Regions from separate parts of the Pseudomonas sp. X10 genome, predicted to be linked through region 2. Evidence: predicted binding sites of a transcription regulator. Region 2 holds the regulator's gene; each other region holds the start of a gene.

Region 1 (9,757 bases), 240 kb from region 2:
GCGACCGATGGCGCCGGGGTCAAAGACCTGCTGATGGAAGCCGCGCTGACCACCATCATGGACTGCGAGGACTCCGTCGCGGCGGTGGACGCCGACGACAAGGTCGTGGTCTACCGCAACTGGCTGGGCTTGATGAAAGGCGACCTGGCGGAAAGCGTGAGCAAGGGCGGCAAGGCCTTTACCCGCACGCTGAACCCGGACCGCCACTATCACGGTCGCGATGGCGGCGAGCTTGCTTTGCACGGTCGTTCCTTGCTGTTCGTGCGCAATGTTGGCCACTTGATGAGCACCCCGGCCATCCTCGATGGTGAAGGGCAAGAGATTCCCGAAGGTATTCTCGATGCGGTGGTCACCAGCCTGGCCGCATTGCACGACCTGCGCCGCAAGGGCAACTCGCGTACCGGCAGTGTCTATATCGTCAAACCGAAGATGCATGGTCCTGCCGAGGTGGCGTTTGCCGACGAACTCTTCGGCCGTGTCGAAGACTTGCTCGGGTTGCCGCGCTACAGCCTGAAGATGGGCATCATGGACGAGGAGCGGCGGACCAGCATCAACCTCAAGGCCTGCATCGCGGCGGCGGCCAAGCGGGTGGCGTTCATCAATACCGGCTTTCTCGACCGCACGGGCGACGAGATGCACTCGGCCATGGAAGCCGGCGCCATGCTGCGCAAGGGTGACATGAAAGCCACTGCCTGGATCCAAGCCTATGAGCGCAACAACGTGCTGGTCGGCCTGGCGTGCGGCCTGCGCGGCCGGGCGCAGATCGGCAAAGGCATGTGGGCCATGCCTGACCTGATGGCGGCCATGCTCGAACAGAAGATCGGCCATCCCAAGGCCGGGGCCAACACGGCCTGGGTGCCGTCGCCGACCGCGGCTACCTTGCACGCATTGCACTACCACCAGGTGGATGTGCAGACGGTGCAACGCGAGCTTGAAAGGATCGACCTGAACAGCGAGCGCGCCAGCCTGCTGCAGGGCCTGCTCAGCGTGCCGGTGAGTGTCGCCCGGGACTGGAGCGCTGCCGATATCCAGGCGGAACTGGACAACAACTGCCAGGGCATCCTCGGTTACGTGGTGCGTTGGGTGGAGCAGGGCGTCGGTTGTTCCAAGGTGCCGGACATCCACAATGTCGGCCTGATGGAGGACCGCGCGACCTTGCGCATCTCCGCCCAGCACATTGCCAACTGGCTGCACCACGGTGTAGTCAGCGCGGCCCAGGTGGGTGAAACCCTTGAGCGCATGGCCAGGGTGGTGGACCAGCAGAACGCCGGGGACGCCGCCTACCGCCCGATGGCACCGGCGTTCGAGCGCTCTCATGCGTTCCGGGCCGCCAGCGACCTGGTTTTCAAGGGGTGCGAGCAGCCCAGCGGTTACACCGAACCATTGCTGCATGCCTGGCGTGCCCGTTTCAAACGGGAGCAATGAGCGCCGGCTTCCCGAAACCGACCTGCCTGAAGAGGAGCCCTCTTGTGGGCTCCTCCTGGGCGGCGACTGTCCATTCCTTGCCCCGGAGGCCACACCCCGCCATCAGTACCTATGCCAGCGGTTACCCGCAACCGATCACTTGGATACCCAACAATAATAAGAGGCTCCTGTCATGCAAACCTGGCAACAGATGTACACCCCACTCGGAAGTCTGGGACTCTCAGCACTGGTTGCGCTGATCCCCATCATATTCTTCTTCATCGCCCTGGCTGTCTTGCGCATGAAGGGCCACATCGCTGGCACCATCACCCTGGCGCTGTCGATCGCCATCGCCACCTTGGTGTTCGGCATGCCGTCCGACATGGCCTTCGCCGCCGCCGGCTACGGTTTCGCCTATGGCCTCTGGCCCATCGCCTGGATCATCGTCGCGGCGGTGTTCCTCTACAAACTCACGGTCAAGAGCGGCCAGTTCGAGGTGATCCGCAGTTCGGTGCTGTCGATCACCGACGACCAGCGCCTGCAGGTGCTGTTGATCGGTTTTTCCTTCGGCGCCTTTCTCGAGGGCGCGGCTGGTTTTGGCGCGCCAGTGGCGATCACCGGCGCTCTGCTCGTGGGGCTTGGCTTCAACCCGCTGTATGCGGCGGGCCTGTGCCTGATTGCCAACACCGCGCCGGTGGCCTTCGGCGCCCTGGGGGTGCCGATCATCGTCGCGGGGCAGGTGACCGGCATCGACGCGTTCAAGATCGGCGCCATGGCCGGCCGTCAACTGCCGCTGCTGTCGGTCATTGTGCCGTTCTGGCTGGTCGCCATTATGGACGGCTGGCGCGGCGTCAAGGAGACCTGGCCAGCGGCCCTGGTGGCAGGCGCCAGCTTCGCCATCACCCAGTACTTCACTTCGAACTACATTGGCCCGGAGCTGCCCGACATCACCTCGGCATTGGTGAGCATTGTGTCCTTGACGCTGTTTCTCAAGGTCTGGCAGCCCAAGCGTGCCGAAGACAGTGATGTGGTCGGTGTCTCCGGCGGCGCGGCGGTGATGGGCGGCTTCGGCGGGATGCGCAACAGCACGCCTTCGCCCTATAGCTTCGGCGAGATCCTCAAGGCCTGGTCGCCATTCCTGGTGCTCACCGTGCTGGTGACGATCTGGACCTTGAAGCCCTTCAAGGCCCTGTTCGCTCCGGGCGGCGCGCTGGAGCAGTTCGTCTTCGTGTTCGCCATCCCGCACCTGGATCAGTTGGTGATGAAGGGCGCGCCCATCGTCGAGACGGCGACGGCCATGCCGGCGGTGTACAAGTTCGATATCGTCTCGGCAGGCGGCAGCGCGATCCTGCTCTCGGCGCTGGTCTCGATGTTCATTTTGCGTATCGACTGGAAGACCGGGATCTCGACCTTCAAGGAAACCCTGGTCGATCTGAAATGGCCCATCCTATCCATTGGCATGGTGCTGGCCTTCGCGTTCGTCACCAACTATTCGGGCATGTCCACCACCCTTGCCCTGGTGCTGGCCGGCACCGGTTCGGCGTTTCCGTTCTTCTCGCCGTTCCTGGGCTGGCTGGGCGTGTTCCTGACCGGTTCAGACACCTCCTCCAATGCCCTGTTCGGCTCCTTGCAAGCCACCACCGCGCATCAGATCGGCGTCGATGACACCCTGCTGGTGGCAGCCAACACCAGCGGCGGCGTGACCGGCAAGATGATCTCGCCGCAGTCCATCGCCGTGGCTTGCGCGGCCACAGGTATCGTCGGCAAGGAGTCCGACCTGTTCCGTTTCACCCTCAAGCACAGCCTGATTTTCGCCGCCATCATCGGGCTTATCACGCTGTCGCAAGCTTACGTCTTCACTGGGATGCTGGTGCATTGAGGCCAGCCTGGGCGCTGGATATCCGGCGCCCATTCCTGGCTGAACGCAACGATTGGAGAAACCATGGCCACCCATTTCAAACATACCGTTATAGGTGAACGCGTGCTTGAGACCTGGTCCGGGTCGAGGTGACGCGTGGATTACTTCGCGGCCTTGACCGCTTTTGTCGAAGCAGCGCAAGACAACAACTTTTCACGTGCGGCCGAGCGTCTCGGCATCAAGGCTTCGACGGTTTCAAGGTACGTGAAAAGCCTTGAGCAAGAGTTGGGTATCGCTTTATTCAACAGGTCCACTCGCATGCTCCACCTGACAGAAGGCGGCGAGACATTCCTCCTGCATGCGCACCGGGTGCTGGAGGCGTTGGAAAATGCCAAGGCGGCGACCTCGGCTTTGAACCAGCATCCTCGTGGCGTGTTGAAACTCAACATACCGCCTGCGTTTGCGCGTCACCACATTCTGCCGGCATTGAACACGTTTCTTGGACGCTTTCCCGAGGTGAGAGTGGAGCTGGTTCTGGATGACTCCCAGGCTAACTTGATCCATTCCGGCATTGACCTTGCGATTCGTATCGGAGCCCTCGCCGACTCCACCTTAATGGCGCGCAAGATCGCTGAGGAAAAGCTGCTGCTCGTCGTCAGTCCCGCCTTTGCGGCTGCCCATGCGCAGCCTGCGAGTCCTGCCGACCTTGAACACCTTCCTTCGGGCTCAAGTATCGACTCATGGGCTGAGCTGGTATTCGTGTCGCCGACGCAGGGTTCATTCCAGCCGATATTGGCCGATTGCATCCGGATCAACGACCTGGACGCACAACTCATCGCCGCCAGACAAGGGCTGGGGGTTGCCATACTGCCGGACTGGCTGGTGGCCAAGAGTATCGAGGCGAATGAATTGCTGGTCTGGTTACCAGAATGGGATATTCGATCCGTGGAGCGGAAATCGGCTGTCTGGTTTGTCTATCCGCCTAAGCGGATTGTCTCTTCAAAGGTGCGCTGCTTTATCGACTTCATGGTTGAACGTATTGGTACCACGCCCTATTGGCAGTGTTAGAACGCCTCCCACATCCCTGTAAGCGGGCGGCGTGGCGGCTGGTTTCAACTGAATCGAATGTCCAAGGAGCGCAAGTGGGTTTGCAAGCCGGCATCCTGGATGGGGATCAGGAAGGCATCTTTGCCCGACTCGTTGAAATGCGCGTGCCAGTGACCAGGAGGGGTCACGAATGCCAAGCCGGGGGTCCAATCCACGCGCACGGGGTTGCGGATCTGGCCATCGGCACCCAGTTCGGTGCCCACCAGTGAGTAGCAGCCTGGCGGGCAGTCGATGATGAAGTCCAACGCAATGGACTGATGCCGGTGTGGTTTCTGGACCGAGCCGGCAGGCAGGATTCCGTACATTGCCCAGAGCACGTGGGTCACTGTTCTGGTTTGGGGGAAGTTGCGGTTGCCCAGCAAGATACTGATGCGGCTGCGATCCCGTGCCCGCGGGTCTTCGGCAGCCTCGCGCAGCTTTGCGTTTGCTGTCTGTGCAGGGTACAGCGTTGGTGCGAAGCGATCGATGCTGCGGGTGACGCCCAGGTAGCGCAGCAGTGGCTCATCATGAACGTAGTACAGGCGAGCATCCCGAGTCGCGCTGAGCCGGGCCGGTAGCAGGCCGGGTAGGGCGATGAAGCACCCTTTCGACCATTCGAGCGTATGTTCGCCTTGGGCCACCTTGCCAGTGCCTTCGATCACATAGAACACCTGTGAAGTCGCGTTGGGGTGGAGGGTCAGACTGTCATCAGCGGTGAGGCGGATGAAGTTCGCGCATAGTCCAGGACCCGTTGCCGGCCCTTCGCAACCCAAGGTGTCGCTCAGGTCCAGCGGGACCACCCGCGACGGACCTGTGTCATAAAGCGATGCCGGGAAGCTGTGGTAGGGAACCCGGGCAATCAGATTGGCACTGATTGGGTTGGCCGCCTTGCTGTATTCGAAGTACTCGGCCTCCCGTTCGTGGGCCGGTACGCTGTGAACTGGGTTGGGTTTGAACTCGCTATTCATGGTTGTCACCTCAATCTCTGGCGGGGAAGGGCATGAGTCCGTCGCGGCGGGTGAGGAAACTATAAGTACGCTGGTCAGGCAGATTAATCCCCCAAGCAGCACAGCAGTTGTGCACAACGGGGCTGTTGACTGGAGCTACCAGCCCGTTCAGGGCCATGGCGGCCTGCGCTGTTTATGGCCGGCAAACGCTGCTGGAAAAGAGTTAAAAAAACACCAAATCAGTGACAAGAATCGTTTTTTCAGTTTGATAAAACCCAATTGTTACTTTCTCTTTTTTATCTCTTTCCAGGTCTTGGTAGCCTTTTGTTACAGTTGCTTTCCGGCCTTTCTTAAAGGATTGGATCCGCTTGTCGAGAAACAATAAAGCGTGCACCAGTTTATAAGGAAGGGAGAGGGCGATGAATTTAAGGAATTTGAAGATCGGCAGACGGGCAGCCCTGTTTTTCTCATTGATCGCGGTCCTGGTTCTGGCGATGGGCCTGACATCGCTATTCCAGGCAAAGCAGATGGATGCCGCGACGGACGAGATCCGCACAGACTGGTTGCCAGCAGTGCTTGCAATAGGGGAGGTTGGGAACAATCTGGGGCGCGCCAGAGGCCTGACCTTGCGCGCCGTGATGTTGGAAGACACCGCTGAGCGGGAAAGAACCATCGCCAGAATAAAAGATATAAGTGAAGACATTTCCCAACATATAAATGCTTATGACGCCACGATAGAAACGGCTGAAGACCGTAAGCTTTTCGAAGACTTCATGTCCGCTTATTCAAATTATTACGGTACGCAAGAGAAAGTGTTGGCTGCCGTCGCTGCTGGGCAGCGGGATGAGGAGTTCAGGCTGGCCAATGGACCACTTTCCGAGTACTCGGATAGCATGATGGCGGCATTGAGCAAGCTGATCCAGTTCAATGCCGATAACGCTACCGGGGCTGCCGTGCTCAGCAGCAAGGCCTTTAATACTGCCTTCTTCATGATTGTCGTGGCGTTGTTGGCAATCCTGCTGTTCATGGTCGTGATGGCAATCATCCTGACGCGCAGTATTGTCGGGCCATTGGCCGATGCGGTGGTGGTTGCCAATAGAGTCGCCAGCGGCGACCTGACCCAGGACGTGCGCGTCATAGGCCGTGACGAACCTGCGCTGTTGATGACGGCACTGCAAAAAATGCAGGAAAGCCTGCGGGTAACGATCCGGCAGATTGCAGGTTCGTCCGATCAATTGGCGTCGGCCTCCGAAGAGTTGCACGCGGTGACGGAAGACACCAACCGAGGCCTCAACCAACAGAGCGTCGAAATCGACCAGGCGGCGACGGCGGTCAACCAGATGACCGCGGCGGTCGAAGAAGTTGCAAGCAACGCAGTGAACACCGCCGATGCCTCCAAGGAGGCGGACCAGAGCACTCAACAGGGGCGGGCGAAGGTCAACCAGGCGCTGGAGTCCATCCAACTGCTGGTCCAGGAGGTGTCGACGACTTCCCAGGAAGTCAGGCAGCTTGCCGGGAACATCAATGAGATCAGCCAGGTCCTGGATGTTATCCACTCCATTGCCGACCAGACCAACCTGCTAGCGCTCAACGCGGCCATCGAAGCGGCTCGCGCAGGCGAGGCCGGGCGCGGGTTCGCCGTGGTGGCCGACGAAGTACGCGCGCTGGCCTACCGCACCCAGCAATCGACGACAGAAATCGAAAAGATGATCGCCAGTATCCAGTCGGGCACGGACCGCGCGGTTGGCGCGATGCACGACAGCCAAGGGCGGGCCAACAGCACGCTGGATGTCGCGCGGGCAGCCGATGAGGCGCTTGAAATCATTACCGAGTCGATCACCTCGATCAACCAGAAGAACCTGGTCATTGCCAGTGCTTCGGAAGAACAGGCCCAGGTCGCCCGCGAGGTGGACCGTAACCTGGTCAACATCCGTGATCTGTCCATGCAGACCGCTGCCGGCGCCAACCAGACCAGCGCCGCCAGCCAGGAGCTGTCGCGCCTGGCGGTGGAGCTCAACGGTATGGTGTCCAAGTTCAGGGTCTAGTGGTCTGAATAACCAAGCAGGCCGGCCAGGTGGGTCTGTCGCCTGGGGAGGGCTGTCTCTCAGGGCTGCGGGATGAGCAACGCCTTGGCTTCGGCGAAGCACTGCTCGGCGATCGCCGAGCGTGGTTCGCTGCGGCGCAGCAGCAGGCCGATGGGGCTGTGGACGCTGGCATCGGTGATGGGCAGGATGCGCAGGTGCTGGCTCAGGTCTTCCAGGCCGCAGCCCAGGGGCATCACGGCGCAGCAGACGCCGGCGTTGATGGCTTGGATCAGCTGGAAAGTGGAGTCGCTCTCCAGCACCGCGTTCGGGTCCAGGCCGCGGCTGCGCAGGCTCAGATCGAGCGACTGGCGGTAGTGCATGCCTTTGCTCAGCAGGCCCAGGGGCAGCTCGCCCAGGGCTTCCCAGTGCAGTTCCGGTTGCTCGAACTGGAAGTGCCGGGTGTCGTGCAGCAGGCCCATGGTGGTGGTGCCCAGTTCGATGACGTCGAAGAAGCTGGCGTTGACCTGGTCCAGGTAACAGATGCCCAGGTCGAGCTGGTTGCGACTGAGGCCGTCGATGATCTGTTCGGAGCTCAGGGACGATAGCTGGAAGTGCAGTTCAGGGTACTTCTCGCGCAGGGGCATGAGCAGGTGCATCGGGTTGAAACTCGACAGCGGCACGGTGCCCAGGCGCAGGCTGCCAACGATCTGGCCACGGCAACTGGCGGCTTCGGCTTGCAGGCCATCGTGGGCCGCGAGCAGGGTACGGGCCCAGGCCAGGATGCGCTCGCCGGCCTCGGTGAAGCCTTCGAAGCGCTGGCCTCGCTTGACCAGGACCAGTTGCAGTTCGTCTTCGAGATTGCGCAGGCGCATGGACAAGGTCGGCTGGGTGATGTGGCACAGCGCCGCGGCCTGGCCGAAGTGCCGGGTCTGGTCCAGGGCGATGAGGAACTTGAGCTGCTTGATGTCCATGGGGCGCGGCCTTGGGCGGTATCAGGGAAAGAATGTCCTGAGACCTTACCCAAGTCTGGGCCGGCTATCCAATCTTTAGTCATGAGCCTGTGGCCGATCCGTGTGAGCGTGGCACCGATAGAGCCGGCTGATGGGGCGTTCCAGCATATCGATTGGACGTTGGCCGGCGTTCTCACTAGTGTCCTGTCTTTGAAACAAGCGGTTCACTTTTGACGGTGTCTGTTGTCGCCAAGCCGTGTTGCGACTCCTCGCCTTGCCTGACTACAACAGCCACTCGTCAAAAGAGAACGTATTTCGGAGACAGGACACTAGCGTTGCGTAAATGACTTTGCCAGGAGGAGCCCAAGGTGAGCGTTAAACCGGATGCGGTGTTCGTGCCGCTCAACATCGCCGTGCTGACGGTCAGCGATACCCGTACGTTCGACAACGACAGCTCCGGCGAGCTGTTGGCTTCGCGGGCGGTGGAGATCGGCCATCGGCTGGTCGACCGTGTCCTGCTCAAGGACGACCTCTACAAGATCCGCGCCCAGGTCGCTACCTGGATCGCCGATGACCAGGTGCAGGTGGTGCTGATCACTGGTGGCACTGGCTTTACGGCGCGCGACAGCACCCCGGAAGCGGTCATCTGCCTGCTGGACAAGCAGGTCGATGGTTTTGGCGAGCTGTTCCGGGCGCTGTCGATCCTCGACATCGGCACCTCCACCGTGCAGAGCCGCGCTCTGGCTGGCCTGGCCAATGGCACCCTGGTGTGCTGTCTGCCGGGCTCGACCGGCGCTTGCCGCACGGCCTGGGAAGGGATCCTGGTCGAGCAGCTCGATGCCCGGCACCGCCCGTGCAACTTCGTGCCGCATCTCAAGCCTATAGGGTTGTGCGAGTCGCGGGGGTAGCGGTAAGCCGCGATAGCGGCGCTGCCGGGGCGTGAGGTGTCGCAGCGCAAGGTTTACGCTGGCTCCTACCGCGATAGCGTCGGCTGCAAGATTCGATTAGGCCTGACTTGCCGCTTCAGCTCAGTACATGGTCCACCGGCATCAACACCGGCGGCAGTTCGCTGTGGCCCAGGGCGGCCAGCACATCCCGCTCGACGATGCGCACCATGGCGTCGGTGGGCAGGTCGTTTTCGTCACGCCCGAACGGGTCTTCCAGCTCATTGCCGATCGCGTCGAGGCCGAAGAAGGTATAGCTGACGATGGTGGTGAACAGCGGTGCCAGCCAGCCCAGCGGTACGGCCAGGGCGAAGGGCAACAGCAGGCAGAAGATGTAGATGGTGCGGTGCAGCAGTAGGGTGTAGGGGAAGGGCAGTGGGGTGCTCTTGATCCGTTCGCAGGTGGCCTGGACTTCCGACAGGCCGGTCAGGCGCTGCTCCAGGGTGGTGTAACGCCAGTCGCTGATCTGCTGCTCTTGCGCCAGTCGTGAGCAGTGTGCGCCGATCTCGCGCAGGATGCCGTCGCAGAGATCGTGAGAGTTGAC
Region 2 (9,757 bases):
CGGAGCCGCTCAAGGACGACCTGCCGATCCCCCCGGACCTGCGCCGCGATACCTGACAGCCACACAGAGCAAGCGCCCACGCTGGACTTGTAGGAGCGGGCTTGCCCGCGATGCATCGGTACCGGCAACGCAGACTGACATTGGTGCGCGATCCGCTTCTACTTGCCGCTTGTAAAAGTTGGAAAGCTTCTTGCAGAGCCAGCGCCAGGCGCCACCCAGGCGTCAAAGTTTTGCTTCAAGAGGACTCGCGGTGGATCGCACTCAGTTAATCAACAGCGCCCGAACCAACCTGGCAGGTCTGGGGCGGGGCAATCTCGGCGTGCCGCTGTTGTTGCTGGTGATGTTGGCAATGATGATGTTGCCGGTGCCGCCGTTCCTGCTCGATGTGTTCTTCACCTTCAACATCGCGCTGTCGATCGTGGTCCTGCTGGTTTGCGTGTACGCCCTGCGTCCGTTGGACTTTGCCGCGTTCCCGACCATCCTGCTGGTGGCGACCTTGTTGCGTCTTGCGCTGAACGTGGCGTCGACGCGGGTGGTGATGCTCCACGGCCATGAGGGCCACCAGGCGGCGGGCAAGGTGATCCAGGCCTTCGGTGAGGTGGTGATCGGCGGCAACTACGTCGTCGGTGCGGTGGTTTTCTCCATCCTGATGATCATCAACTTCGTCGTGGTCACCAAGGGCGCTGGCCGGATCTCCGAGGTGAGTGCGCGCTTCACTCTCGACGCCATGCCCGGCAAGCAGATGGCCATCGACGCCGACCTCAACGCCGGCCTGATCGATCAGGCCCAGGCTAAGTCGCGTCGCGCCGAGGTGGCCCAGGAGGCCGAGTTCTACGGTTCGATGGACGGTGCCAGCAAGTTCGTTCGCGGTGATGCCATCGCTGGCCTGCTGATCCTCTTCATCAACCTGATCGGCGGCATGCTGATCGGCATGCTGCAACATGGCATGCCGTTCAGCGAAGCGGGCAAGGTCTACGCCTTGCTGACCATCGGTGACGGTTTGGTGGCGCAGTTGCCCTCGCTGCTGCTGTCCACCGCTGCGGCGATCATGGTCACCCGGGCCTCGGGCTCCGAGGACATGGGCAAGCAGATCAATCGGCAGATGTTCGATTCGCCCAAGGCGCTGGCGGTGTCCGCAGGTTTGATGGTGGTCATCGGCCTGGTGCCGGGCATGCCGCATATCGCCTTTCTCAGCCTTGGCCTGATCGCCGCTGGCGGTGCTTACCTGGTCTGGCGCAAGCAGCAACAGGTCAAGGTCAAGGCACAGGAGGAGGCGCAGCGCGAGCAAGACCTGCTGCCATCGCCCCAACGTGCCCTGGAGACCAAGGAGCTGGGCTGGGACGATGTGACGCCGATCGACATGATCGGCCTGGAGGTCGGCTACCGTCTGATTCCGCTGGTCGACCGCAACCAGGGCGGGCAGTTGCTGGCGCGGATCAAGGGGGTGCGCAAGAAGCTCTCCCAGGACCTGGGCTTCCTCATGCCCACCGTGCACATCCGCGACAACCTCGACCTGGCACCCAGCGCTTATCGCTTGACGCTGATGGGGGTGATCCTGGCCGAGGCGGAAATCTATCCGGACCGCGAACTGGCGATCAACCCGGGTCAGGTGTTCGGCACGCTCAACGGTATCGCCGCGCGCGACCCGGCGTTTGGCCTGGAAGCGGTGTGGATCGACGTCGGCCAGCGCAGTCAGGCGCAGTCGCTGGGCTACACGGTGGTGGATGCCAGTACCGTGGTCGCCACCCACCTGAACCAGATCCTCTACAAGCACTGCCATGAGCTGATCGGCCACGAGGAAGTCCAGCAACTGTTGCAGGTGCTGGCCAAGGCCTCTCCGAAGCTGGCCGAGGAGTTGGTGCCGGGTGTCATTTCCTTGTCGGGCCTGCTCAAGGTGCTGCAGGCATTGCTTGCCGAGCAAGTGCCAGTACGCGACATCCGCAGTATCGCCGAGGCGATCGCCAACAACGCGGGCAAGAGTCAAGATACCGCCGCATTGGTTGCGGCAGTGCGTGTTGGATTGTGTCGAGCTATCGTGCAAAGCATTGTCGGCGTTGAGTCCGAGCTGCCTGTCATTACCCTCGAGCCAAGGTTGGAACAGATTTTGCTCAATAGTCTGCAAAGGGCTGGGCAAGGCCAAGAAGACGGTGTGCTTCTTGAGCCGAGCATGGCCGAGAAGCTGCAGCGTTCATTGATCGAAGCGGCTCAACGCCAGGAGATGCAGGCGCAGCCGGCGATCCTTCTGGTCGCAGGGCCGATCCGCGCGATGCTGTCGCGTTTCGGCCGTCTGGCGGTGCCGAACTTGCATGTTTTGGCGTACCAGGAAATACCGGACAACAAGCAAGTGACTATCGTTGCCACCGTGGGCCCCAACGGCTGAGGTAGTGGGATATGCAAGTTAAGCGTTTTTTCGCCGCCGATATGCGTCAGGCCATGAAGCTGGTCCGTGATGAGCTCGGCTCCGATGCCGCGATCATTGGCAACCGGCGGATCGCCGGCGGTGTCGAGCTGACGGCTGCGCTGGACTACAAGCTGTCCGCCTTGTCGCCACGGGTGCCCAACGTCGAACTGGAAGACGAGTTGCGCAAGACCCAGTCGCGCATCGCCACCGCCCAGGCCGAGTTGAGCAGCCGCAACGAAAGTGACGAAGGCAACCGGCAGCTGTTTGCCGGGTTGCCGCTGACCGCCTCTGAGCCGCTGGTCGAGCCGCACGCCGATGAGCCGGCTGCCCCGGCCCGGCCAGCACCCGCAGCGGTCGACCCGCGCCTGTTCGACGCCATGCGTTCGGAGCTCTCGGGCCTGCGCGAACTGTTGGAAGTGCAGCTCGGCTCCCTGGCTTGGAGCCAGCTGCAAGGCAACAAGCCGCAGCAGGCCAACCTCTGGCGACGCTTGCAACGCATCGGCCTGTCTGGCCCGCTGTCGCGGGAGCTGCTTGACCTGACCGCGAGGATCGAAGAACCGCGCCAGGCCTGGCGCATGCTCTTGGCGCACCTGGCGCGGATGATCGACGTGCCGCAAGTCGAGCCGATCGAGGAGGGCGGGGTCATCGCCATGGTTGGCCCTGCCGGTATGGGCAAGACCACCACCCTGGCCAAGCTGGCCGCTCGCTATGTGCTCAAGTACGGCGCGCAGAACCTCGCGCTGGTGAGCATGGACAGCTTCCGTATCGGCGCCCAGGAGCAGTTGAGGACCCTGGGCAGGATCCTCAATGTCTCGGTGACCCATGTCGACCCCGGCCAGTCCCTGGCCCAGGCGCTGGAGCCGTTGCTGCGCAAGCGGGTGATCCTGATCGACACCGCTGGCCTGCAGGCCAGCGATCCGGCCCTGCGCATGCAATTGGAAACCCTTGCCGGACGCGGCATTGCCGCCAAGAACTACCTGGTGCTGGCAACCACCAGCCAGAAGCAGGTGCTGACCGCCGCCTACCATAGCTACAAACGCTGTGGCCTGGCCGGTTGCATCCTGACCAAGCTCGATGAAACGGCCTGCCTCGGCGAAGTGCTGAGCCTGGCCATCAGTCATGAGTTGCCGGTGGCCTATCTGACCGATGGGCCCCGCATTCCTGATGATTTGCACCTGCCGCGGCGGCACCAATTGGTCAGTCGTGCGGTCAGTGTTCAGTTGCAGGACGAGCCCAGCGAAGAGGCGATGGCCGATATGTTCGCTGATCTCTACCACAATCCGGGCAAACGCGTGGGTTGAGGATGATACTGTTGCAAAATATCTGCATGAAGGGGTTGCCCGGTTTGGCTCCGGCGTTGACAGCACAGCCCCTCAATGTGGCCTGGGTCTAAGCAAGACAAGGTAAAGAACAAATATGGGTAGCATGCATCCCGTACAGGTGATCGCCGTAACCGGTGGCAAAGGTGGCGTCGGCAAGACTAACGTTTCAGTGAATCTGTCATTGGCGCTGGCTGACCTTGGCCGCCGCGTCATGCTGCTGGACGCCGATCTTGGCCTGGCCAACGTCGACGTGTTGCTCGGGCTGACGCCCAAGCACACCCTGGCCGACGTCATCGAAGGGCGCTGCGAGCTGCGCGATGTGCTGCTGCAGGGCCCAGGTGGGGTGCGCGTCGTGCCGGCCGCCTCCGGTACCCAGAGCATGGTGCACTTGGCGCCGGCCCAGCATGCTGGCCTGATCCAGGCCTTCAGCGAGATCGGTGACAACCTCGACGTGCTGGTCATCGACACCGCTGCAGGTATCGGTGACTCGGTGGTCAGCTTTGTCCGCGCCGCCCAGGAAGTGCTGCTGGTGGTGTGCGACGAGCCTACGTCGATCACTGACGCCTACGCGCTGATCAAACTGCTCAACCGTGATTACGGCATGAACCGTTTTCGCGTCCTGGCGAACATGGCCCAGAGCCCGCAGGAAGGGCGCAATCTGTTCGCCAAGTTGACCAAGGTCACGGACCGCTTCCTCGACGTCGCCCTACAATACGTCGGCGCCGTGCCCTACGACGAATGTGTTCGCAAGGCCGTGCAGAAGCAGCGTGCCGTCTACGAAGCCTTCCCTCGTTCCAAGTGCGCGCTGGCCTTCAAGGCCATCGCCCAGAAGGTCGATAGCTGGCCGTTGCCTGCCAACCCGCGTGGGCACCTGGAGTTCTTCGTCGAGCGCCTGGTGCAGCCCACTAGCGCGGGTCCCGTCCTATGAATGCAAGCGGTTTCCAGATGTACAGCAAGGCCTCGCGTGACGCGCAGTACGACCTGGTCGAGCGTTACGCCCCGCTGGTCAAGCGCATCGCCTATCACCTGTTGGCACGCCTGCCAGCCAGCGTGCAGGTCGAAGACCTGATCCAGGCCGGCATGATCGGCCTGCTGGAAGTCGCCAACAAGTACGATGCCAGCAAAGGCGCCAGTTTCGAGACCTATGCCGGCATCCGCATCCGTGGCGCCATGCTCGATGAGGTGCGCAAGGGTGATTGGGCGCCGCGTTCGGTACACCGCAATACCCGCATGGTCAGCGACGCGATCCGTGCAGTTGAAGCAAAAACCGGCCGTGACGCTAAAGATCACGAGGTTGCTGCCGAACTCCAATTGAGTCTCGATGATTACTACGGGATCTTGAACGATACCTTGGGCAGCCGTTTGTTCAGTTTCGACGACCTGTTGCAGGACGGCGAGCACGAAGGCCTGCACGAGGATGGCGCCAGTGCCCAGCCCGAGCCGTCGCGCGACCTGGAGGACGAACGCTTCCAAGCCGCCCTGGCTGATGCGATCGCCAACCTGCCGGAACGCGAGCGTCTGGTCCTGGCGCTGTACTACGACGAAGAGCTGAACCTCAAGGAAATCGGTGAGGTCCTGGGGGTCAGCGAGTCGCGTGTCAGCCAGCTGCACAGCCAGTGTGCGGCGCGGTTGCGCAGCCGCCTGGGGGAATGGCGGGCGCGCTGACCCAAGGCTCATTGCAGTCGTTGCCTACGTAGTGCCGAATTGATTGAAGTGCACGCTCAGCGCTGAGCGTGTTTAAGACTGCTTGGAGGTCTATCTAATTGAACAAAGACATGAAAATCCTCATCGTTGATGACTTCTCGACGATGCGGCGGATCATCAAGAACCTGCTGCGCGACCTGGGCTTCACCAATACCCAGGAGGCTGATGACGGCACCACCGCGCTGCCGATGCTCGAAAGCGGCCATTTCGATTTCCTGGTGACCGACTGGAACATGCCGGGCATGTCCGGTATCGACTTGCTGCGCAAGGTGCGCGCCGATGAGCGCCTCAAGCACCTGCCAGTACTGATGGTCACCGCCGAAGCCAAGCGCGACCAGATCATCGAAGCGGCCCAGGCAGGGGTCAATGGCTACGTGGTCAAGCCTTTCACCGCTCAGGTGCTCAAAGAAAAGATCGAGAAGATCTTCGAACGCGTCAACGGCTGAGTCCGTCAAGGGGGCGCCATGGAGCCAATACATTCGTCTTTGGGGGAGTTCGAAGCGACCCTGAAGAAACACGCCCAGGAACTGGTCGAGAGCCTCGAGCGGGGACGGTTCGGCGAGGCGGTGCAGCTGATCCATCAGTTGAACCAGACCCGCGACCGCGGCCTGTACCACGAAGTCGGCAAGCTCACCCGTGAGCTGCACAGCGCCATCGTCAGCTTTCAGATCGACCCGCGCATGCCGCAGGCCGAGGAAGTGTCGCAGATCACCGATGCCACCGAGCGCCTGTCCTATGTGGTCACGCTGACCGAAGGCGCGGCCAACCGCACCATGGACCTGGTCGAGGAAAGCACGCCGGTGCTCAATGACCTGGCGGCGGAGGCCAAGGCCCTGAGTGTCGACTGGCAGCGCTTCATGCGCCGCGAAGTGGCGGCCTCGGAGTTTCGCGAGCTGGCCAAGCGCGTCGACAGTTTCCTGACGCGCAGTGAAGAGGGGAGCCGCAAGGTCGCTGGCCACCTCAACGATATCCTGCTTGCCCAGGACTATCAGGACCTGACCGGCCAGGTGATCAAGCGCGTGACCCACCTGGTCACCGAAGTGGAAAGCAATCTGCTCAAGCTGGTGCTGATGGCCAGCCAGGTCGACCGTTTTGCCGGTATCGAACATGACCACCAGCAACTGCGAGCTGAAAAAGATCAAGAAAAATATCCGACTCGGGGTGAAGGTCCGCAGATTCATGCCGATAAGCGTGAAGACGTCGTGTCCGGTCAGGACGATGTCGATGATCTGCTGTCCAGCCTGGGTTTTTAGGGAGCACGTTTAATGAGCTTCGGCGCCGATGAAGAAATCCTGCAGGATTTCCTGGTAGAAGCCGGCGAAATTCTTGAGCAACTGTCCGAGCAACTGGTCGAGCTGGAAAGCCGGCCCGATGATGCCGACCTGCTCAATGCGATCTTTCGCGGTTTTCACACTGTAAAAGGGGGCGCCGGCTTCCTTCAGCTCAATGAGCTGGTGGAGTGCTGCCACATCGCCGAGAACGTGTTCGACGTCCTGCGCAAGGGCGAGCGGCGCGTTGATGCGGAATTGATGGACGTGGTTCTCGAAGCGCTGGACGCCGTCAACGGCATGTTCGGCCAGGTACGCGAACGCAACGAGGTTACCCCGGCGACGCCCGAGTTGTTGGCCGCCCTGTCGCGCCTGGCCGAGCCTGCCGCCGCACCAGCCGAGGTTGCGCCGCAGCCGGTGGCCGAAGCGCCAGCGGCTGCGGCGGACATCACCGACACCGAGTTCGAACAACTGCTCGACTCCCTCGATGCGGTCAAGGCCGAGGCTGAGGCCGCCGAGCAGGCGCAGGCTGAAGCGGTTGGTGAGGCGGGCGGTGAGGAGATCACCGACGCCGAGTTCGAGGCGTTGCTCGACCAGTTGCACGGCAAGGGACAGTTCGCGCCGGAGGTCGCCGACAGTGGCGCCGAGGCAGCAGCACCTGCCAGCGATGAGATCACTGACGACGAGTTCGAGGCGCTGCTTGACCAGTTGCATGGTAAGGGCACCTTCGCCGCCGACGCCTTGCCAACTGCCGCCAGTGTTGCTGTGAGCGAGACGGGCACGACCGAAGCGGCTGACGACCACATCACCGAATATGAATTCGAAGCCCTGCTGGACCAGATCCACGGCAAGGGCAAGTTCTCCGAAACCACGGCTGGCTCGCTAACCACCGCTAGCGCCGTGGCTGCCAAGCCTGAAACCCAGGCCCAGGGCAAGCCGACCCCGGCGCCAGTGCCGAAGCCATCCCCGGCCGCCGCCGCCAAACCTGCCGCCGCTGCGCGCGCTGCTGCGCCAGCGGTCGACAAGCATACGATCAGTGAAGCGGAAACCACGGTGCGGGTCGATACGGCGCGCCTGGACGAGATCATGAACATGGTCGGCGAACTGGTGCTGGTGCGTAACCGCCTGGTGCGCCTGGGCTTGAACAGCGCCGACGAGGCCATGTCCAAGGCGGTCTCCAACCTGGATGTGGTCACCGCTGACCTGCAGACCGCGGTCATGAAGACCCGCATGCAACCGATCAAGAAAGTTTTCGGGCGCTTCCCACGCTTGGTTCGCGACCTGGCTCGCCAGTTGAAGAAAGAGATCAACCTGGAACTGGTCGGTGAAGAAACCGACTTGGACAAGAACCTGGTCGAGGCCCTGGCCGACCCGCTGGTGCACCTGGTGCGCAATGCCGTCGACCATGGCATCGAGATGCCGGAAGAGCGTGAAGCCGCCGGCAAGGCGCGTGGCGGCAAGGTGGTGCTTTCGGCCGAGCAGGAAGGCGATCACATCCTCCTGTCGATCTCTGACGACGGCAAGGGCATGGACCCCAACGTGCTGCGTGCCAAAGCGGTGGAGAAGGGCCTGATGGACAAGGACGCCGCTGACCGCCTGAGCGAATCGGACTGCTACAACCTGATCTTCGCGCCGGGCTTCTCGACCAAGACCGAGATTTCCGACGTGTCTGGCCGTGGTGTCGGCATGGACGTGGTCAAGACCAAGATCTCCCAGCTCAACGGCTCGATCAACATCTACTCGGCCAAGGGCCAGGGCTCGAAGATCGTCATCAAGGTGCCGCTGACCCTGGCGATCATGCCGACCTTGATGGTCATGCTTGGCAACCAGGCCTTCGCCTTCCCGCTGGTCAACGTCAACGAGATCTTCCACCTGGACCTGTCGCGCACCAACGTGGTCGACGGCCAGGAAGTGGTGATCGTGCGCGACAAGGCTCTGCCGCTGTTCTATCTCAAGCGTTGGCTGGTCAGCTCCGCCAAGCATGAGGAGCAGCGCGAAGGCCATGTGGTGATCCTCTCGGTCGGCACCCAGCGCATCGGCTTCGTGGTCGACCAACTGGTGGGCCAGGAAGAGGTGGTGATCAAGCCGCTGGGCAAGATGCTCCAGGGCACCCCGGGCATGTCTGGCGCCACCATCACCGGCGACGGCCGCATCGCGCTGATCCTCGACGTACCGAGCATGCTCAAGCGTTACGCGGCGCGGCGTATTTGATTTCGGCGGCGCAGCCTGGCGGTTGCGCCGCCTAACGGAGTGTTTATGGCAGTCAAGGTCCTGGTGGTGGATGATTCCGGTTTCTTCCGCCGCCGTGTCTCGGAAATTCTCTCGGCGGACCCGACGATCCAGGTCGTGGGTACCGCGACCAATGGCAAGGAAGCGATCGACCAGGCACTGTCGCTCAAGCCCGACGTCATCACCATGGACTATGAAATGCCCATGATGGATGGCATCACCGCCGTGCGTCATATCATGCAGCGTTGCCCGACGCCGGTCCTGATGTTCTCTTCGCTGACCCACGAAGGCGCCCGCGTCACCCTCGATGCCCTGGATGCCGGCGCGGTCGATTATCTGCCGAAGAACTTCGAAGACATTTCGCGCAACCCGGAGAAGGTCAAGCAGTTGCTGTGCGAGAAGGTGCATACCATCTCCCGCAGCAACCGCCGCTTCGGCGGCTTCGCCACGCCGCACCCGGCTTCGGTCCCAGCGCCTGCGAGCAGCCATGCCGCCAGCGTTCCTGCGCGCGCGGCGGCTCCGGCCCGTGCAGCCGCCGCGCCGTTGCACAGCGCTCCAGCGCCCAAGCGCAAGCCTTACAAGCTGGTTGCCATCGGCACCTCCACCGGTGGTCCAGTGGCCTTGCAGCGGGTGCTGACCCAGTTGCCGGCCAGCTTCCCGGCGCCGATCGTGTTGATCCAGCACATGCCGGCGGCGTTCACCAAGGCCTTCGCCGAGCGGCTCGACAAGTTGTGCAAGATTCGCGTCAAGGAAGCCGAGGACGGCGACGTGCTGCGCCCAGGTTTGGCACTGCTGGCGCCGGGTGGCAAGCAGATGATGGTCGACAGCCGTGG
Region 3 (9,757 bases), 840 kb from region 2:
CAGCGACTCGGTGACGTCGCGGATGGTGGCGACGTTGCTGTTGATCTCTTCGGCCACGGCGCTTTGCTCTTCGGCGGCACTGGCGATCTGCAGGTTCATGTCGGTGATGACGGTCACCGCTTGGCCGATCTTCTGCAGGGCGGTGGCGGCTTGTTCGACCTGTTCGACGCTGCCCTGGGCCTGGCGGTGGCTGCTGTCCATGGCATCGACCACCTCGCGGGTGCCGGCCTGCAGCTCTTCGATGACCTGGCGGGTCTCTTCTACGGACTCCTGGGTGCGCCGGGCCAGGTTGCGCACCTCGTCGGCGACCACGGCGAAGCCACGGCCGGCTTCTCCGGCCCGGGCCGCTTCGATGGCGGCGTTCAAGGCCAGCAGGTTGGTCTGTTCGGCGATGGAGCGGATCACCTCGAGTACGGAGCCGATCTTCTCGCTGTTGTGTGCCAGGCCTTCGACCTGGGTCATGGCGCTGTTCATGTCGGCGGCCAGGGTATCGATGCCCTGGGTGGTGCGGTCGATCACCGACAGGCCTTCGCGGGTGGCCTGGTCGGCATCACGGGCAGCCTGGGCAGCCTGGGCCGCGCTGCGGGCCACGTCCTGGGCGGTGGCGCTCATTTCATGGGAGGCGGTGGCTACCTGGTCGACCTGGCGGTACTGCTGCTCCATGCCGGCGCTGGTCTGGCTGGCGATGGCCGAGGACTGGTCGGCGGTATCCCGTGCGGCCTGGACCGAGCGCTTGACCTCGGCGATGGTCGGCTGCAGCTTGTCCAGGAAGCGGTTGAACCAGCCGGCCAATTCGCCCAACTCGTCGTGCTTGTCGTAGTTCAGGCGGCGGGTCAGGTCGCCTTCGCCGCTGGCGATGTCCTTGAGCATGGTCGCCACGCTCAGGATCGGCCGGGTGACCGAGCGAGCCATCAGCCAGACCAGGAGCAAGCCGATCAGTGCTGCCAGCAGCCCCAGGCCGAGTTCGATCAAGGTGCCGCTGCTGTTGAGCCGTTCGAGTTCGTGCTTCAGGGTTTCGGCCGGGCCGGTGAGGGCGTCTTCCGGTACATCGAGCAACACGCCCCAAGGCTTGACGCCGGGGATAGGGGCGAAGGAGGCCTGCACCTTCAAGCGCTGCTCATGACGCAGGATGTGCATGGGCTTGCTGTCGGCCAGCAGGCGCACCAGCTCGGCGCCCTGGGCCGGGTCGACCTGTTCGAGGCGCTGGGCCAGCTTACTGGCGTCGGCACTGTAGCCGGCCAGCAAGCCGACCGGGCTGAGGATGGTGACGCGGGTCTGGCCGTCATAAAGGTTGCGGCTGGCGTCCTGGCTGAGGGCCTGCAGGCTATTGAGGTTGATGTCGACCGACAGCGTGGCGATCACCTTGTCGGCCACCATCAGCGGGAACACGATGCTGGTCATCAGCACCTGCTGGCCGTCGATCTCGTAGAAGTAGGGTTCGATCAGGCAGACCTTGCCCGTGGTGCGCGGGCACACCGACCAGGTATTGGCCGGCTCGCCGCTGGGGCCGACGGCCGTGTTGGCCATGTCATGCTCGGGCAGCGCCATGGAGATCAGTTGGCCGGCCTTGGGCTGCGACCAATAGAGGGCAAAGCGGCCGGTTTCGTTGCTGCCCAGCTCGGCCTGGTCGGTGAACAGGGCATCCTTGTTGTCCAAGGCATTGGGCTCGAACACCAGCGACAGGCCAAGCAGTTCCGGGTTGGCCTGCAGGGCCGAGCGCACCTGGCGGGTCAGATCCTCACGCAGGTCGAAGGCATCGAGGAAGCGCTTTTCCGCCTGCTCACGGAGGAACAGCACCTGGCGGGCGAAGCCGGCACCGTACTGGTAGGCATCCATGAACTGGCGACGGATGGTCAGGGCCTGGACTTCGCCTTGCGACTCGATGCGTGCCTGGGCCGCTTCGGTCAACATCTGCGAACTGCTGGCTTTCACCAGCTCGGAACTGTGCTCCATACGGTAGAGCGAAAGGCCTATGAGCAAGGTGACGATGCTGGCCAGGCAGAGGCCCGCAAGCAGGGTGATCTTCCACTGGATGGAAAGCTGTCTGAGCGGCATGGGCGAATCTCTTGAGGCGAAAAGGCTGGGGTGATGACTGTATCGGCTGGTGGGTGGGGTTCTTTATTCGAGCGTTCGATTTAAGGAGGATGGCGTGGGGGCTGCCAGGTGCATGTCTTGGGTTCTTTCGGCGCCCTCAAGATCCCGCGCCGCCCGCGCGGCGCATCGCTGTGCATGTCGAGAGTTTTGTAGCGCCCTCAAGATCCCGCGCCGCCCACGCGGCGCATCGCTGTGCATGTCGAGAGTTTTGTGGTGCCCTCAAGATCCCGCGCCGCCCACGCGGCGCATCGCGACACAAGGCCGCTCCCACATTGATTGCAACGTGCCATGGCCTGATGGACCGAAGTTTTAGTCTTTGTTTGTATGACAGAGGTATCGAGGTGGGCGCAACTAGCCCCTACATAGTCTTTCGCCTAGCACCAAGACTACTGTGGGAGCGGCCTTGTGTCGCGATGCGCCGCGCGGGCGGCGCGGGGTCTAGAAGGCACCGAAGAAGCGCCGGCATGCACAGCGATGCGCTGCAGGATCTCAAGAGCACCAAATAACCCAAGACCTACCCCCCGATAGCCCCACGCCCATTTTCAACGCCCGTGGCTTTGACAAGCGTCCGGGTCTGCTTCAGAGTGTGCGCCCTCCATAAAAACATCCCCTCGTTCGGCCACTGCCCACGGGCAGACTGTCGCCGAAACGCTCGCTTTTCGTCTGGCTCCAAGAGGTAAACCATGAATGCAGTGATTGCCGCGGTCGGCATCATGCTGATATTGAGTCTGTCCCGCGTGCATGTGGTCATCGCCCTGATCATCGGCGCCCTGAGCGGTGGCCTGGTCGGCGGGCTGGGTATCGAAGGCACGCTCAAGGCCTTCAACGGCGGCCTGGGCGGTGGCGCCACCGTGGCCTTGTCCTATGCCTTGCTCGGGGCTTTTGCCGTGGCCATCGCCAAGTCCGGCCTGGCCCATGCCCTGGCCGACCGCGCGCTGGCGATGATCGATCGCCAGGGCCACGCCAACGGCGGCAAGGTCAAGTGGCTGCTGATCGGCCTGATGCTGGTGGTGGCGGTGTCGTCGCAGAACATCCTGCCGATCCACATCGCCTTCATTCCGCTGCTGGTACCGCCGCTGTTGTACGTGCTGACCCGCCTGCAGATCGACCGGCGCCTGGTGGCCTGCGTGATCACCTTTGGCCTGATCACGCCCTACATGTTCCTGCCGGTGGGGTTCGGCAACATCTTCCTCAATGAGATCCTGCTGGCCAACGTCGCCCGTGCCGGTGTCGATATCAGTGGGGTCAACGTCACCCATGCGATGGCCATTCCGGCGGCGGGCATGCTGGCCGGCCTGCTGCTGGCGGTGTTCGTCAGCTATCGCAAGAAGCGCGTGTACGACCTGGAGCGGATCGAGCAGGTCGAGCAGGTGTCGGTGAGCTACAACCCACTGACCTTGCTGGTCGCTGGTGTGGCCATCGCTGCGGCTTTCATCATCCAACTGTGGCTGGACTCGATGATCATCGGCGCCATGGTGGGGTTCCTGATCTTCTCGCTGTCGGGCATCGTGCGCTGGAAGGACACCGATGATCTGTTCACCGAGGGCATGAAGATGATGGCCATGATCGGCTTCATCATGATTGCCGCCTCGGGCTTCGCGGAGGTGATGAAGGCCACCGGTGAGGTCAAGACCCTGGTGGAAACCTCGGCACAGTGGATCGACCACAGCAAGGGCATCGGCGCCTTGCTCATGCTGCTGGTGGGCTTGCTGGTGACCATGGGCATCGGCTCCTCGTTCTCGACGGTACCGATCCTGGCGGCGATCTTCGTGCCGCTGTGCGTGCAGCTGGGGTTCGATCCGCTGGCCACGGTGTGCATCGTCGGCACCGCCGGCGCCCTGGGCGATGCTGGTTCGCCAGCCTCGGACTCGACCCTGGGCCCGACCTCGGGCCTGAACGTCGATGGCCAGCACCACCATATCTGGGACACCGTGGTGCCGACCTTCATCCACTACAACCTGCCGCTGCTGGCCTTTGGCTGGCTGGCCGCGATGATGCTCTGAACAAGGCTGGGAAGGGGGCGGGGCCGGCGGTGGTTTCAGCCTCTGGCCGGCGGCGAGATGCGGTTGAGGACGGTGCTGCCGTCCTTGTTGCGGGTCAGGTACACCGGCAGCACCTTGGGCAAGGTGCTGACCAGATGGTCGACCTCGCCCGTGTTGTAGATGCCGCTGATGCGGATGTTGCCGGCGCTGGCATCTGCCAGCAACAGCGGCTTGTCCAGGTAGCGGTTGATCAACGGCAGGGCCTGATCCAGGCTCAGGTTGTCGAGGATCAGCTTGCCGCTGCGCCAGGCCAGGCTGTTGGAGTAGTCCTCGCTCTGGGCCAGGTGCGGCTCGTAGTCACCGAGGCGGTAGCTGGCCTGCATGCCCGGGCCGAGGCGGTAACCGCCATCGCTGCCGTTGCTGCTGACCAGCACCGAGCCTTCTACCAGGGTCACTTCGACCTGGTCCTCATACTTCCATACGTTGAACTGGGTACCGGTCACCCGGGTCTGGCCCTTGCCCGCGCGGACGATGAACGGGTGCTGGCTGTCATGCACGACCTTGAAGAAGGCCTCGCCCTTGAGCAGGGTGACCCGGCGCTCATCCTTGTAGTTGGTGAAGCGCAGTTCGGTGCCCAGGTTCAGCTCGACCTCGCTGCCATCGCTCAATTGCACCTGGCGCAACTGGTCGCTGCTTTCGAAATGCTGGTAGTGATTGGGCAGCCAGCCTTGTTCCCAGCCGACCCAGCCCGCCAGGGGCAGAGCTAGCAGGGCAATGGCTGCTGCCGAGGCGAACGGGCGCCAGTGCCTGGCGGCAGGCGACCTGCGCGCAGCCGGGTTGAGTTCGACCACGGGAGCGCTGTGGGGCAGAAGGTCGGCGGTCTGCCAGATCTCCAGCATCGCCAGGTATTCCTCTTCATGCCGTGGGTCGGCCGCCAACCACTGGCTGAAGGCTTGCCGTTCGGCCTGCGTGCAGTCATCGGCATGCAGGCGCATGCACCACTGCGCCGCGGCATCGGTGATGGCATCGTCTTCGCTGGGGGTGAGGCGGTCTTGGTTCATTGAGGCTCCCGGTTTTGCCCATTCTACCCTTGCCAGAGGGTTGGCGAGAACCGAGATAATGGCGAATAACTATCAGTTGTGGGATTTTTCGTCGGGAAGCCCCCCGTTTGCACCTTTATGGGCGCCGTTCCACGCCAATGCGTGGAACGGCGCCCTCGGTGTCAGAACTGCTCCGCCGCGAGGCCATACAGGCTCTCGCTGCCCGCCTGGATGCTGGCCTGTAGGGTCAGCACACGTGGCAACAGCCGTTGGAAGTAGAACGCAGCGCTGGCCAGCTTGGCGCTGTAGAACGCCGGTTCCTCGGCCTGGCGGTTTTGGGCGAGCGCCGCCATGCGCGCCCACATGTAGGCATAGGCGACATAGCCGAACAGGTGCAAGTACTCCACCGCCGAGGCGCTGACCAGGTTGGCATCGATACCAGCCTGGCCGCGCAGCCATTCGGTGGTGCTTTCCAGTTGTGCGAGGGCCTGGAGCAAGGGTTCGCGGTACAGCGGCGCGCTGGCGCAGAAGGCACGGATTTCGGCGGCGAAGCCGGCCAGCGCCTGGCCGCCGTCGGCCAACACCTTGCGGCCCAGCAGGTCCAAGGCCTGGATGCCGTTGGTGCCTTCGTAGATCTGGGCGATGCGCACGTCCCGCACCCGTTGCTCCTGGCCCCACTCGCGGATATAGCCGTGGCCGCCGAACACCTGCTGACCAAGCACGCAACTCTCCAGGCCGTTGTCGGTAAAGAAAGCTTTGGCCACCGGCGTCAGCAGGGCTACCAGGCGTTGCGCCTGTTCGCGCTCTTGAGGCTGCTCGGCGTAGCGGGCGATATCCAGTTGCTGACCCACATAGGTGGCGAAGGCACGCCCGCCTTCGGTCAGGGCGCGCATGGTCATGAGCATCCGCCGCACATCGCCATGGACGATGATCGGATCAGCTACCCGCTGCGGCGCCTGAGGACCGGCGGCGGCCCGGCTCTGCAGGCGTTCGTTGGCATAGCGCGCGGCGCTCTGGTAGGAAGCCTCGGCGCAGCCGATGCCCTGGATGCCGATGGACAGGCGCTCGTAGTTCATCATGGTGAACATCGCCGCCAGGCCTTTGTTCGGCTCACCGACCAGGTAACCGACCGCGCCATCGAAGTTCATCACACAGGTGGCCGAAGCCTTGATGCCCATCTTGTGTTCGATCGAGCCGCAGTGCGCGGCGTTGCGCGCTCCCAGGCTGCCGTCGGCATTGACCAGGAACTTGGGCACTAGGAACAGCGAGATGCCCTTGGGCCCGGCCGGAGCCTCGGGCAGCCTGGCCAGCACCAGGTGGACGATGTTCTCGGTCAGGTCCTGCTCGCCGCCGGTGATGAAGATCTTGCTGCCGCTCAGGCGGTAGCTGCCGTCCGCCTGGGGTTCGGCCTTGCTGCGGATGATGCCCAGGTCGGTGCCGGCGTGCGGTTCGGTCAAGCACATGGTGCCGGTCCACTGTCCGCTGTACAGCGGCGCCAGGTAGGTGGCCTTGAGCGCTTCGCTGGCGTGGGCGTCGAGGGCTAGGCAGCAGCCGGCGCTCAGCGCCGAATAGAGGCTGAAGCTGCAGTCGGCGGCATAGAGCATTTCTTCGAACTGCACCGCGAGCATCTTCGGCATGCCCATGCCACCGTACTCGGGGTTGCCGCCCAAGCCGACCCAGCCGCCGTCGCGGTAGGTCTGCCAGGCCTGGACGAAGCCCGCCGGAGTCGTGACCTGGCCATCGTTGAAGGCGACGCCTTGTTCATCGCCGTTGCGGCTCAGCGGCGCGATCAAATGGCCTGTGATTTTCGCTGCTTCGTCCAGAATGGCGTCGGCGGTAGCGGCGTCCACCCGCTCGGCCAGGGCCGGCAAGCGCGCCCACAGGGCCGGGCCCTGGAAAACTTCATGCAGGACGAAGCGCATGTCGCGCAGGGGAGCGTTGTAGTCAGTCATGGCGATTCTCGCAGGTCAGAGGGCCTTGGCCCGGTCGCGCAGCAGGTACTTCTGGATCTTGCCTGTGGAGGTTTTCGGCAGCTCACCGAAGACCACTGTCTTCGGCACCTTGAAGCCCGCCAGGTGTTCGCGGCAGTAGCCGATGATGTCGGCCTCGCGGGTACCATCGCAGCCGGGCTTGAGGGCGACGAAGGCGCAGGGCGTTTCGCCCCATTTCTCGTCCGGCCTGGCGACCACGGCCGCCTCCAGCACCGCAGGGTGCTTGTAGAGGGTGTCTTCGACTTCGATGGTGGAGATGTTCTCGCCGCCGGAAATGATGATGTCTTTGAGCCGGTCCTTGATCTCCACGTAGCCGTCGGCGTGCCACACCGCCAGATCGCCGGTGTGGAACCAGCCGCCACGGAAGGCCTCGGCCGTGGCTTCGGGATTCTTCAGGTAGCCCTTCATCACGGTGTTGCCGCGCATGAAGATCTCGCCCAGGGTGTTGCCATCGCGCGGCACCGGTTCCAGGGTCTGCGGGTCGGCCACCATCAGGCCTTCCAGGGTCGGGTAGCGAACCCCCTGGCGTGACTTGATCCGCGCCCGCTCGGCCAGGGGCTGTTCGTCCCATTCGGCATGCCAGGCGCATACGGTCACCGGGCCGTAGACCTCGGTCAGGCCGTAGACATGGGTGACCTTGATACCCATTTCCTCGACCGCACCGATAACCTTGGCCGGTGGCGCCGCCCCGGCGACCATGGCCTGCACCGGGTGCTCGATAGCGGCCTTGGCGGTCTCGGGCATGTTCACCAAGGCGTTGAGCACGATCGGCGCGCCACACAGGTGGGTGACCCGATGTTCGCGGATCAGGGTGAGGATCTTCTGCGGGTCGACCCGGCGCAGGAACACGTGAGTGCCGGCCAGGGCGGTGACGGTCCAGGGGTAGCACCAGCCGTTGCAGTGGAACATCGGCAGGGTCCAGAGGTACACCGGGTGATGGCCCATGGCCCAGGTCATCTGGTTGCCGAGGGCGTTAAGGTACGCGCCGCGGTGGTGGTAGACCACGCCCTTGGGGTTGCCGGTGGTGCCGGAGGTGTAGTTCAGCGAGATAGCCTGCCACTCGTCCTCCGGCCACTGCCAGGCGAACTCCGGGTCGCCCTCGGCCAACAGGGCCTCGTAGTCCAGGTCACTGACGGCAAGGCCTTCGCCGTACTCGGGGTCGTCCACGTCGACTACCAGTGGCGGGTAGTCCAGGCGCGCCAGAGCGTCTTCGATGACCGCGTGGAACTCGCGGTCGGTGATCAGCACCTTGGCCTCGCCGTGCGCCAGCATGAACGCGATGGCCTCGGCATCCAGGCGCACGTTGAGGGTGTTGAGTACGGCGCCAATCATCGGCACGGCGAAGTGCGCTTCGAGCATCGCCGGGGTGTTCGGCAGCATCACGGCCACCGTGTCGCCCTGGCCGATGCCGCGCCCGGCCAGGGCGCTGGCCAGGCGCCGGCAGCGGGCGTAGGTCTGGCGCCAGTCGCGGCGGATGGTGCCGTGGATCACCGCCGGGTAGTCAGCGTAGACGGCGGCAGTGCGCTCGATGAAACTCAGGGGGCTCAGGGCAACGTGATTGACAGGGGCGGGCGCCAGGCCCTGGGAGAAGATCGACATGCAGTGGTCCTGTAGGGGAGGCAGGCGCAGCCAGTGCGCGAGCCCCCCGGTGGCTGATTGTTAGCTCTGATCAGGGTGTGGGAAGCGCTCGTAGGGGCTTCCTCTGTCGCAAGTTTTACGCGAATCGCTATGGTAGCTGGAAGTTAGACTATAGCAATATGGTATATATACTATAAAAACGAGTCGTAACCGTGGAACAGATCCATACCCTCTTGCTCGCCAAGGACCCGCAACCCAGTCTGCTGCTCGATGCGAGTGCACGGCCGGTCGCGTCCAATGCGGCTTTGCAGGCCCTGATCGCCGAAGGGCCACCGCTGGCGCAGTGGTTGCCGGCCAATTGCACGGCGCTGGTCCGCGCCTGCCTCAGGCAAGGGCGGGCGATTGCCGAGGTGGAAACCGAGGTGGGAGCCCGCATCCTGCTGTGGACCTTCATCCCCGATGACCAAGGCCAGCAGGTGTTCGCCCGCTGCCGCGACGCCAGCGAAGAACGCCATGCCGCCCGCGAGGCCAGCCAGGCGCGGCGCTTGTACCGGCTGATTACCGAGAACACCACCGACCTGATTTCCCGGCACAGCCCCGATGGCCGCTTCCTCGACGCTTCGCCCGCCGCCTTTCGCCTACTCGGTTACTGGCCGGAGCAGTTGCGCGGGACATCGGTGCAGGCGCTACTGCATCCCCGTGACCGGCGCCTGGCCCTGCAGCAGGCCGCGGTGGCGTTGGAGCAGGACGGCTACCAGACCATGACCTGCCGGGTCCGGCATTGCGATGGCGACTACCGCTGGTTCGAGATCGCCAGCCGGGCCATCCGCGAAACCTACACCGGCGCGGTGGTGGAGATCGTCAGTGTCTCGCGTGACATCAGCGTGCGCATCGAGGCCCAGGAGAACCGCCGGCGCTTGGCCGAGGTGGTGGAGGCCAACACTGACCTGGTGCTGTTCAGCGACCGTGCGGGCCGGCTCAGCTACCTCAACTGCTCGGCGCGGCGGGCCCTGGGCCTGGAGGCGCTGCAAGCCTTGCCGGAGCTGTCCGAGTTGCTCGATCCGCAGGCCCG

What was found. The regulator FliA, encoded in region 2, starts transcription of late flagellar genes. The targets are predictions, from matches to a motif close to CTAAAGTTTNNNNNNNNNNNGCCGNTAA.
Region 1: ACYU03_RS19100 (methyl-accepting chemotaxis protein) is a predicted target of FliA. The motif match lies at 5,646-5,673, and genes of this name have one in related genera.
Region 3: ACYU03_RS14180 (methyl-accepting chemotaxis protein) is a predicted target of FliA. The motif match lies at 2,095-2,122, and genes of this name have one in related genera.

Annotation. Positions count from the first base shown of each region.
Region 1 covers NZ_CM142677.1:4,199,256-4,209,012, reverse strand. Annotated here, with positions in the region: gene ACYU03_RS19120 (malate synthase G) at 1-1,425, shown strand, start outside; gene ACYU03_RS19115 (lactate permease LctP family transporter) at 1,598-3,283, shown strand; gene ACYU03_RS19110 (LysR family transcriptional regulator) at 3,419-4,330, shown strand; gene ACYU03_RS19105 (cupin) at 4,375-5,316, opposite strand; gene ACYU03_RS19100 (methyl-accepting chemotaxis protein) at 5,715-7,340, shown strand; gene ACYU03_RS19095 (LysR family transcriptional regulator) at 7,400-8,290, opposite strand; gene moaB (molybdenum cofactor biosynthesis protein B) at 8,638-9,177, shown strand; gene ACYU03_RS19085 (bestrophin family protein) at 9,293-9,757, opposite strand, start outside.
Region 2 covers NZ_CM142677.1:3,954,854-3,964,610, reverse strand. Annotated here, with positions in the region: gene flhB (flagellar biosynthesis protein FlhB) at 1-56, shown strand, start outside; gene flhA (flagellar biosynthesis protein FlhA) at 251-2,380, shown strand; gene flhF (flagellar biosynthesis protein FlhF) at 2,392-3,702, shown strand; gene fleN (flagellar synthesis regulator FleN) at 3,818-4,651, shown strand; gene fliA (RNA polymerase sigma factor FliA) at 4,648-5,388, shown strand; gene ACYU03_RS17910 (chemotaxis response regulator CheY) at 5,499-5,873, shown strand; gene ACYU03_RS17905 (protein phosphatase CheZ) at 5,892-6,680, shown strand; gene ACYU03_RS17900 (chemotaxis protein CheA) at 6,693-8,906, shown strand; gene ACYU03_RS17895 (protein-glutamate methylesterase/protein-glutamine glutaminase) at 8,952-9,757, shown strand, end outside.
Region 3 covers NZ_CM142677.1:3,110,028-3,119,784, reverse strand. Annotated here, with positions in the region: gene ACYU03_RS14180 (methyl-accepting chemotaxis protein) at 1-2,055, opposite strand, end outside; gene ACYU03_RS14175 (Na+/H+ antiporter family protein) at 2,778-4,097, shown strand; gene ACYU03_RS14170 (FecR family protein) at 4,133-5,137, opposite strand; gene ACYU03_RS14165 (acyl-CoA dehydrogenase C-terminal domain-containing protein) at 5,299-7,068, opposite strand; gene ACYU03_RS14160 (acyl-CoA synthetase) at 7,084-8,706, opposite strand; gene ACYU03_RS14155 (PAS domain-containing sensor histidine kinase) at 8,898-9,757, shown strand, end outside.